Regions from separate parts of the Pantoea osteomyelitidis genome, predicted to be linked through region 1. Evidence: predicted binding sites of a transcription regulator. Region 1 holds the regulator's gene; each other region holds the start of a gene.
What was found. The regulator PhoB, encoded in region 1, activates phosphate uptake and scavenging genes when phosphate is short. The targets are predictions, from matches to a motif close to CTGTCATAAAACTGNCNNAT.
Positions count from the first base shown of each region.

Region 1 (3,105 bases):
TCATTGCACCGAGCTGGGCGGCGCCCGCAGCCAGCGCGGTGGGCGCCGTTGAGGATCCTGCCGCCTGCACCTGCACGTTCACGCCGGGCGACAGCCCACTGAAATCCTCTCCCCAGAGCGTCATCAGGTAGCCAAGCGTATCGGAACCCACGCTGCTCAGGTTGCCCGTCAGCGTGCTCTGCTGCGCCCAGGCGGCGGGAAAAATCAGAACGGCTAACAGCAGAAAACATCTCATTTCAGGAATCCGGTGGCGATCAGTGCACCGCATTCTCCTGCATCCCGGCGGTGACAATCAACCTCGGCGCCAGAGTGAAGGTGAAACAGGTTTTTTTATGCGGTTCGCTGGTGATATCGAGACGCGAATTATGATGGCTGAGGGCGTGCTTCACAATCGCCAGTCCCAGCCCGCTGCCGCCGGTGGCGCGCGATCGCGCCTTGTCCACGCGGTAGAAACGTTCCGTCAGGCGCGGCAGATGTTCCGCGCTGATGCCCGGTCCGTTATCGCATACGGTAAAGTGCGCGCCCTGTTTGTCGCGCAGCCAGCTGATATCAATGCGCGTGCCGTCCGGCGTATGGTTTACCGCGTTATAGACCAGGTTGGAAATGGCGCTGCGCAGCTGCTCATCATTGCCGAACACCTTGAGATGGGGATCGGTATGGAAATGGATCTCGTGACGGCCGCTGCTCAGGGTCTCCGCCTCGCGCTGCAACAGATGCAGCATCATCGGCACATTCACCGTTTCTTTCAGATTGATGGCGGGCGCCGCCTCAATGCGCGACAGCGTCAGCAGCTGTTTCACCAGACTGTCCATGCGCCGCGTCTGCTCCTGCATGGTGTGCAGCGCCTTGCCGCGTGAACGTTCGTTCATCACGGAATCGTTCATCATCTCCAGATAACCCTGCAGCACCGTGAGCGGCGTGCGCAGCTCATGGCTGACGTTGGCAAAGAAGTTACGGCGCGCTCCTTCCAGCTGATGCATCTGCGTGACGTCACGCGCCACCATCAGCCACTGCCCTTCGCTGTAGGGCATCACGCGGAACTCCATATGGTGCTGATTATTCAACACCAGCGTCAGCGGCTTGTTGAAGTCGCGCTGGCGGATATAGCGGGAGAATTCAGGATAGCGCAGCAGGTTGAGAATATTCTGGCCGTTATCTTCCGGCCAGCGCAGCCCCAGATGCTGTTGCGCCAGGCCGTTGCACCAGAAAATGGCACCCTCTTCGGTGGTGAGCACCACCGCATCGGGCAGGGATTCAGCGCCGCTGCGAAAGCGTTTGATCAGATTGCCCAGCTCACGACGCCGCCGACGGTTGCGCAGCTGCATCTGATACAGCCCGTAGAACAGCGGCTCCCAGCTGCCGCGGCCGTTGGGCGGCGTCATAGTGCGGTCAATCCATAACCAGTGCGACAGGCGCATCAGGTTATAAAAATGCCAGAACAGCACCGTCAGCACGGCGCTCAGCAGCAGCCAGGGCAGCCCGCCCAGCAGTAGCCCCAGGATCAGCGCCGGTACGCAGGCCAGACAGAGTTCTGACAGTAATCTCTTCCAGGAGAGTCGTTCCAGCACGGTTGAGACTCCCTTCAGTAGCGGGCAGAGAAACGATACCCGGTTCCGCGTACGGTTTGCACCATGCGATCGTGGCCGGAGATCTCCAGCGCTTTACGTAAACGACGGATATGCACATCAACGGTACGATCCTCCACGTAAACGTTGGTGCCCCAGACATGGTTCAGCAGTTGTTCGCGGCTGTAAACGCGTTCCGGGTGGGTCATAAAGAAGTGCAGCAGCTTGTACTCCGTCGGCCCCATCTCCAGCGGCTGGGTTTCCGACATGACCCGGTGCGATGAAGGATCGAGGCTCAGCCCCTGCATCTCTATCACCTCTTCCACCGCCATCGGCGAGATGCGACGCATTACCGCTTTGATGCGCGCCATCAGCTCCTTGGGCGAGAACGGCTTGGTGATGTAGTCATCGGCGCCGACTTCGAGGCCGCGCACGCGATCTTCCTCCTCGCCGCGCGCGGTAAGCATCATTACCGGAATATCGCGCGTCATCGCTTCGCGCTTCAGATGCTTGATAAACTGTATGCCGCTGCCGCCGGGCAACATCCAGTCGAGCAGAATTAAATCTGGCCAGGGTTCAATCAGTTTCCCGATCGCGCTGTCATAATCTTCCGCTTCGATAGGTTGGTAATCATTCTGCTCCAGAACGAAACACAACATTTCACGGATAGGGGCTTCATCTTCCACAACCAAAATGCGCTTAGCCATTATTACTCCTGCAGATGTGACTGGCATCACTGGGATTTGCGGCGTCATTATGCGTCAGTTTTATGACACTTTTATGAAAAACCTACCACCCCGGCGCGGCTGAAAAAAGCTAATTATGAGAGGATGATGGCGTTTTATTCTTTCAGCGCTGAAGTGGGTATAATCCAGCAGCGATTTGCATCGGCCAGGGAAATTTATGCGTATTATTCACACCTCCGACTGGCATCTTGGCCAGTTTTTCTATAGCAAAAGCCGTGCGGCGGAGCATCAGGCGTTTCTCGACTGGTTGTTGCAGCAGGTGCGCACGCATCAGGTTGATGCGGTCATCGTGGCCGGTGACATTTTCGATACCGGCGCGCCGCCCAGCTATGCGCGCGAACTTTACAACCGCTTTGTGGTGGCGCTACAGCCCACCGGCTGTGAGCTGGTGGTGCTGGCGGGCAATCACGATTCGGTGGCGACGTTGAATGAGTCGCGCGAGCTGCTGGCCTGTCTTAATACCCGCGTCATCGCCGCCGCCAGCGCCGACATCGAAGAGCAGGTGCTGCTGCTCAACCAGCGCAACGGCGAACCCGGTGCCCTGCTCTGCGCCATCCCCTATCTGCGCCCGCGCGATATTTTGCGCAGCAAGGCGGGACAGTCGGGACGGGAGAAACAGCTGAGCCTGCTGGAGGCGATTGGTCAGCATTATCAGCGCTGCTTTGTGGCGGCACAGGCGCGGCGCGAGGCGCTCGGCCTGATGCTGCCGATTGTCGCCACCGGCCATCTCACCACGGTGGGCGTCACCAAAAGCGATTCGGTGCGCGATATCTATATCGGCACCCTCGACGCTT
Region 1 is NZ_JBGFSN010000004.1:126,917-130,021, reverse strand. Features, by position in the region: gene ABU178_RS05530 (PstS family phosphate ABC transporter substrate-binding protein) at 1-235, opposite strand, end outside; gene phoR (phosphate regulon sensor histidine kinase PhoR) at 255-1,568, opposite strand; gene phoB (phosphate response regulator transcription factor PhoB) at 1,583-2,272, opposite strand; gene sbcD (exonuclease subunit SbcD) at 2,469-3,105, shown strand, end outside.

Region 2 (3,105 bases), on a different contig from region 1:
ACCGCATTGGCGACTAAATTGCTGACAGCACGCTGGAACAGCATGGTATCAGCATACACAACGCCTTTAACTGCACACTCCAGAATCATTTGCCGCTCTTCGGCCAGACCTTCAAAATATTCCTGAACGCGGGTAATTTCAGCGGCAACATCAATCCTGGCGATGGTTAACACTGAGCGGGCATTGGACGCTCTGGCCAGGAACAGGATGTTTTCCACCAGCCGCGAAATACGTTCCAGCACTTCCATATTGTTCGCCAGTAAGGTTTCATACTCTTCCACCGAACGTGGCTGATACAGCGCCACCTGACAATGTCCCATCAGCGCACCCACCGGGGTACGGATTTCATGCGCCAGGTCAGCGGAGAATTGCGTCAGACGCTGATAGCCTTCGGCCAGCCTTTCCAGCATATCGTTGAAAGAGATAATAAGCTGCTGTAGTTCTCTGGGCGCATTCTCTGTACTGAGTCGGGTAGAAAGGCTGGCTGGATGGATTTTTGTTGCCTCCTGCGCCATCTTGCGCAGCGGTCTTAATCCCCGGCGGAGCACCAGATAGCCGAGCGTGGCAATCAGTAAATAAGCAAAAAGCACGGCGCCAATAATTTTCCAGCGGAACGTTTCCAGCAGACGAGACTCTTCGGTCATAAAATGCGCGCCGGTAATTTCTACCATTCTCCCATCCTTAATCTGCACGTCTGCACGAGCAAAACGCACCGGCGTTCCATCAGGCGCCATCAGATGATGTACTGTTTCCAGGGTCAGCGGCTGGCCGTCAGGCACAGGCGCCACTGGCGGCAATACCAATTGCGCAGGGTTGACGTTAATCAATGGCGGCTGGCCTGCCAGACGGAAGGTCAAAATATCTCGCTCATTACCGAGCATATTTTCAAACAGACCGGGGTTATGACTCAGTTGCGATAAAGGGAATTCATTCGCCAGCAGATGGCGGAAATACTGAACGCGTCCGCTGACCTGATAATCAGCACGACGCATCAGCTCTTTACCCATCGAATAATAGAGATAAAATCCGACGCTGCTGATAACCAGAGAGGCGATAAACGCAAACAGTAACGTCGCCCGCAACGTCAGGGAGATCGCCCCTTTTGACACGGGCTGGCGGGAGTTTTCCTTTCTCATATTAGTCATTGCGTACTTCACAAACGTAGCCAATGCCACGTACGGTATGGATCAGTTTCACCTCAAAGGCGCGATCCACTTTGGCACGCAGACGCTTAATCGCGACATCCACAACGTTAGTATCACTGTCAAAATTCATGTCCCAGACCTGCGACGCAATCATTGTGCGCGACAGTACTTCGCCTTCGCGGCGCATCAAGAGCTGTAACAACATAAATTCTTTGTTGGTCAATAAGATAGTCTGATCCTGACGGGTTACGCGGCGGCGCAGCGCATCCAGATTCAGATCGGCTATAGAATAGGTGTCCGGCTCCCGTGCCGTCGGGCGACGCAACAGAGTCCGGATACGCAGCACCAGCTCGGTAAAAGAAAAAGGTTTGATCAAATAGTCATCAGCGCCCAGCTCCAGTCCGTGAATACGATCCTGCACGTCGTCACGCGCTGTCAGGAACAGAACCGGCACATCGCTTTTTTTACGCAGCACTTCCATCACTTGCCAGCCATCAAGGCCGGGCAGCATGACATCGAGGATAATCGCGTCATAGCCTTCCTCCAGCGCTAAAAACAGGCCATCGGCGCCGTTGCGTGCCAAATCAACGCGGTAACCGGCTTCCGTCAGCCCTTTTTTCAGGTAGTTGCCAGTGCTGACATCATCTTCTATCACGAGTATCCGCATTCAGGCCCCCGACGCCGCACGATTACATGCAAAAAATAATTTGAGGAAAGTTTATCAGTTTCAACAACGCCCTTTGATGACATTTTTGTCATCAATTTGTCATCGACCAATGCCGGTAGATCGTTCACTCTGAGACAAGGCATCCATCACTGGAAACAGCAGTGATTCATATAAATTTTTGAACGACATCAAACAATGGAGGATTAATAATGAATACGCCGACACGCCTTGCAGGTTTATTACTCGGTTCTCTGCTGATGTGCAGTGGAGCGACATCGGCTCTCGCTGCTGATAACGTAATTAAACCCACACGTGGAACCATTGATTCAGTTAATGATACATCTCTGCATATCACGACCCGTCAGGGTGATAAGCTCGATGTTAAGCTGACCGACAAGACCCGCATCAACTCGGTCACTAAAGGCCAAATCAGCGACATTAAAACCGACAGCTTTATCGGTACTGCCGCCGTGCCGCAGGCGAACGGCACGCTGAAAGCGCTGGAAGTGCATGTATTTGCACCGAGCCTGCGCGGCTCAGGCGAAGGCTTTAATCCGTTTGAATCGGCTGATGGCAAAATCAACACGATGACCAACGGTACGGTGGGCAAACTGGTGAACAGCAACGGACGCACGTTAACCGTAAAATATCACGACGCTCAAAAAACCGTTGTCGTCCCGGATGACGTCCCGGTTGTCCTGCTGACGCCTGGCGATCGCAGCCTGCTGAAACCTGGCGCTAAAATTGTCCTGTTCGCAATGAAAGATGACAAAGGCGATTTAGTCGCACGGGGTATTTCTGCCGGCAAAGATGGCGTGACGCCACCCATGTAACAGGACGGATAAGCAGGAGTATTGTGTGAAACCTCAGCGATCTTCGCATCAAAAACGCAGAGTCCACTTATGGCCTGTACGCCTTTGTCACTGGGTTAACCTTCTGGCAATGATCGGCATGGTGATGAGCGGCTGGGGGATATATAACGCCGATCCCCTTTTCACATTTACTTTTCCCCAAAATGCCACGCTCGGCGGCTGGCTGGGCGGTAACATCGCCTGGCATCTTGCTGTGATGTGGTTGCTGGTTGCTAATGCCCTGTTTTATCTGATCTGGGGAATTTACAGCGGTCATTTCACACAGAATTTTTTCCCGTTTTCTCCCCGCGCTGTCTGGCGCGATACGGTGCGCGCGCTGACATTCCATCTGCCCCATAAACTGGGGCAGTACAATGCTGTCCAAAAACTGATGTACAGCGGTGTTTTATTGTTAGGGGTTCTGCTGGTGTTATCAGGATTG
Region 2 is NZ_JBGFSN010000006.1:50,737-53,841, forward strand. Features, by position in the region: gene ABU178_RS16310 (heavy metal sensor histidine kinase) at 1-1,136, opposite strand, end outside; gene ABU178_RS16315 (heavy metal response regulator transcription factor) at 1,138-1,812, opposite strand; gene ABU178_RS16320 (hypothetical protein) at 2,022-2,645, shown strand; gene ABU178_RS16325 (cytochrome b/b6 domain-containing protein) at 2,671-3,105, shown strand, end outside.
Region 2: a site for PhoB is predicted at 1,898-1,917, ahead of ABU178_RS16315 (heavy metal response regulator transcription factor). Genes of this name have one in related genera too.

Region 3 (3,105 bases), on a different contig from region 1:
TATCCGTCAGATGGCGACGCTGGATGAACTGGATGTGATGATGGTGCCGCTGGTAGCCTTTGATCGCGACGGACAGCGTCTCGGCATGGGCGGCGGTTTTTATGACCGCACGCTGCAACACTGGCAGCAGCACGGTTTTTTGCCGGTGGGGCTTGCTCACGATTGCCAGCTGGTAGAGAAGCTGCCAGTAGCGGAATGGGATGTGCCGTTGCCCGCCGTGCTGACGCCGTCAAAGCTGTGGCAGTGGTAAGAAAAAAGGAGACCTGAGGTCTCCTTTCTTTTTTCAGGTCAGAATATCAGTACAGCAAACGCGCGCGGATGGTACCCGGAATCGCCTTCATCAGCTGCAGCGCTTTGTCTGCCACATCCTGCTGCGCATCAATGTCGATTACCACGTAGCCCATGTAAGGGGACGTTTGCAGGAACTGTGCGGCGATGTTAATGCCCTGCTCGGCGAAAATCTGGTTGATGGCAGTCAGAATGCCCGGACGGTTCTCATGAATGTGCAGCAGACGACTGGCGCTGGCGGCGTGCATCGGCAGCGACACTTCCGGGAAGTTAACGGCGGAAAGGGTAGAGCCGTTATCGGAATATTTCGCCAGCTTGCCGGAGACTTCCAGCCCGATGTTTTCCTGCGCTTCCTGGGTGGAACCACCGATATGCGGCGTCAGGATCACGTTGTCAAACTCACACAGCGGAGAGTTGAAAGGCTCGCTGTTGGTCGCCGGCTCAACCGGGAACACGTCGATGGCGGCGCCCGCCAGATGTTTGTTTGCCAGCACGTCGCACAGCGCGGGGAGATCCACCACGGTACCGCGTGAAGCATTAATCAGCAGCGAACCCGGCTTCATCAGCGCCAGCTCTTCGGCACCAATCATCTCTTGCGTGGACGGCGTTTCCGGCACGTGCAGACTAACCACGTCGCTCATGTTCAGCAGGTCGGAAAGATGACGAACCTGAGTGGCGTTACCCAGCGGCAATTTGTTTTCAATATCGTAGAAGAAGACATGCATACCCAGGCTTTCCGCCAGCACGCCAAGCTGCATACCGATATGGCCATAGCCGATGATGCCCAGCTTTTTACCGCGCGCTTCAAACGAGCCTTGGGCATTTTTATTCCAGATGCCGCGATGGGCTTTGGCGTTTGCTTCCGGAATGCCGCGCAGCATCAGCAGCATTTCGCCGATTACCAGCTCGGCAACGGAACGGGTATTGGAGAACGGCGCGTTAAACACCGGAATACCGCGCTTCGCCGCAGCGTTCAGATCGACCTGGTTGGTGCCGATACAAAAACAGCCAACAGCAACCAGCTTCTCAGCGGCGGCAAACACCTCTTCGGTAAGATTGGTGCGGGAACGGATACCGATAAAGTGCGCATCACGGACCGACTCTTTTAACGCCTCCGTATCCAGCGCACCTTTATGGAATTCAATATTGGTGTAGCCTGCCGCGCGCAGGTTATCCAGCGCGCTCTGATGGACACCCTCCACCAGCAGGAACTTAATCTTGTCTTTTTCCAGTGATACCTTTGCCATTTCCCGACCCTATTCAGAATTCAATGAGAGCTGCCATAAGTCAGCCTTCTGTCAAAATATCAAAAAATACGCGCGCAGCAATACAAACGATTGCCTCTCTGCCAGCACGGGTCAGCTATCCCACAGCGCATTTCCCTACAAAATAGGGTGTTGCGTAACGCTAAAAGGACGAACCTGAGGAAGATATCAGATTTGTGACATAACTCACCGAATTTTACTGAGCAAAGAAAAGATGTTTTGCGTCAGGAAATAACTGGCGTCCGGGAACGCCAGACAGATCATTTTTCGATGGTTTTCACCCCGTCGGCGGTGCCAATCAACGCAATATCGGCGCCGCGCGTGGCGAAAAGCCCCACGGTGACTACGCCAGGCAGGGCATTAATGCTTTTTTCCAGCGCAATGGGATCGAGGATGCTGAGATTATGCACGTCGAGAATAATGTTGCCGTTGTCGGTTACCACATGCTGTCGATACTCCGGCAGGCCGCCGAGCTTGACCAGCTCCCGCGCTACATAGGCGCGCGCCATCGGTATTACCTCGACAGGTAGAGGAAATCGCCCCAGCACGTCCACTTCTTTCGTGGCATCGGCAATACAGATGAACTTATCCGCGACGGCCGCGATGATTTTTTCCCGCGTCAGCGCTGCGCCGCCGCCTTTGATCATCTGCATCTGAGGATTGATCTCATCAGCGCCATCCACATAAACCGCCAGCTGGTCGATCTCGTTGAGATCGAATACCGGAATGCCGAGGCTTTTCAGCTTCAGCGTCGAGGCTTCCGAGCTGGAAACCGCTCCCTCAATCTGATGTTTCATGGTGCCTAACGCATCGATAAAATGCGCGGCGGTAGAGCCGGTGCCAACGCCCACCACGGTGCCCGGCTGCACATATTTCAGTGCGGCCCAGCCAACGGCTTTTTTCAGTTCATCCTGGGTCATGGTATCTTTACAACCTGTGCTGCGACGGAATGCGCGTAGTATAAAGCAAGGCTTCGGCAAAAAGCGCGTGCGTTAAATGCGGATTCGCCGCTTTGGAAGCCAGCCCACAAAAACAAACGCAGCGCTGCACATCCCGTTACGCGCTACGCCAGGCTGAAATAAAGAACCGGCTTACCCACCCTGAAGGAGAGAAAAAAACAATGAAACGCCCGGATTATCGAACGCTTCAGGCGCTGGATGCTGTGATTCGCGAACGCGGTTTTGAACGTGCTGCGCAAAAGCTCTGTATCACCCAGTCTGCGGTGTCGCAGCGAATCAAGCAGCTGGAGAATCTGTTCGGCCAGCCGCTGCTGGTGCGCACCGTGCCGCCGCGTCCGACCGAGCAGGGACAAAAACTGCTGGCGTTGCTGCACCAGGTTGAGCTGCTGGAAGAAGAGTGGCTGGGCGATGAAGTTAGCGGGACGACGCCGCTGCTGCTGTCGCTGGCGGTCAACGCCGACAGTCTCGCGACCTGGCTGCTGCCCGCGCTGAAAGATGTGCTGGCCGATTCGCCGGTGCGTCTGAACTTACAGGTAGAAGATGAAACCCGCACCCAGGAGCGTTTACGTCGGGGCGAAGTGGTGGGCGCGGTG
Region 3 is NZ_JBGFSN010000005.1:336,885-339,989, reverse strand. Features, by position in the region: gene ABU178_RS15260 (5-formyltetrahydrofolate cyclo-ligase) at 1-250, shown strand, start outside; gene serA (phosphoglycerate dehydrogenase) at 297-1,535, opposite strand; gene rpiA (ribose-5-phosphate isomerase RpiA) at 1,814-2,473, opposite strand; gene ABU178_RS15245 (LysR family transcriptional regulator ArgP) at 2,674-3,105, shown strand, end outside.
Region 3: a site for PhoB is predicted at 1,717-1,736, ahead of serA (phosphoglycerate dehydrogenase). Genes of this name have one in related genera too.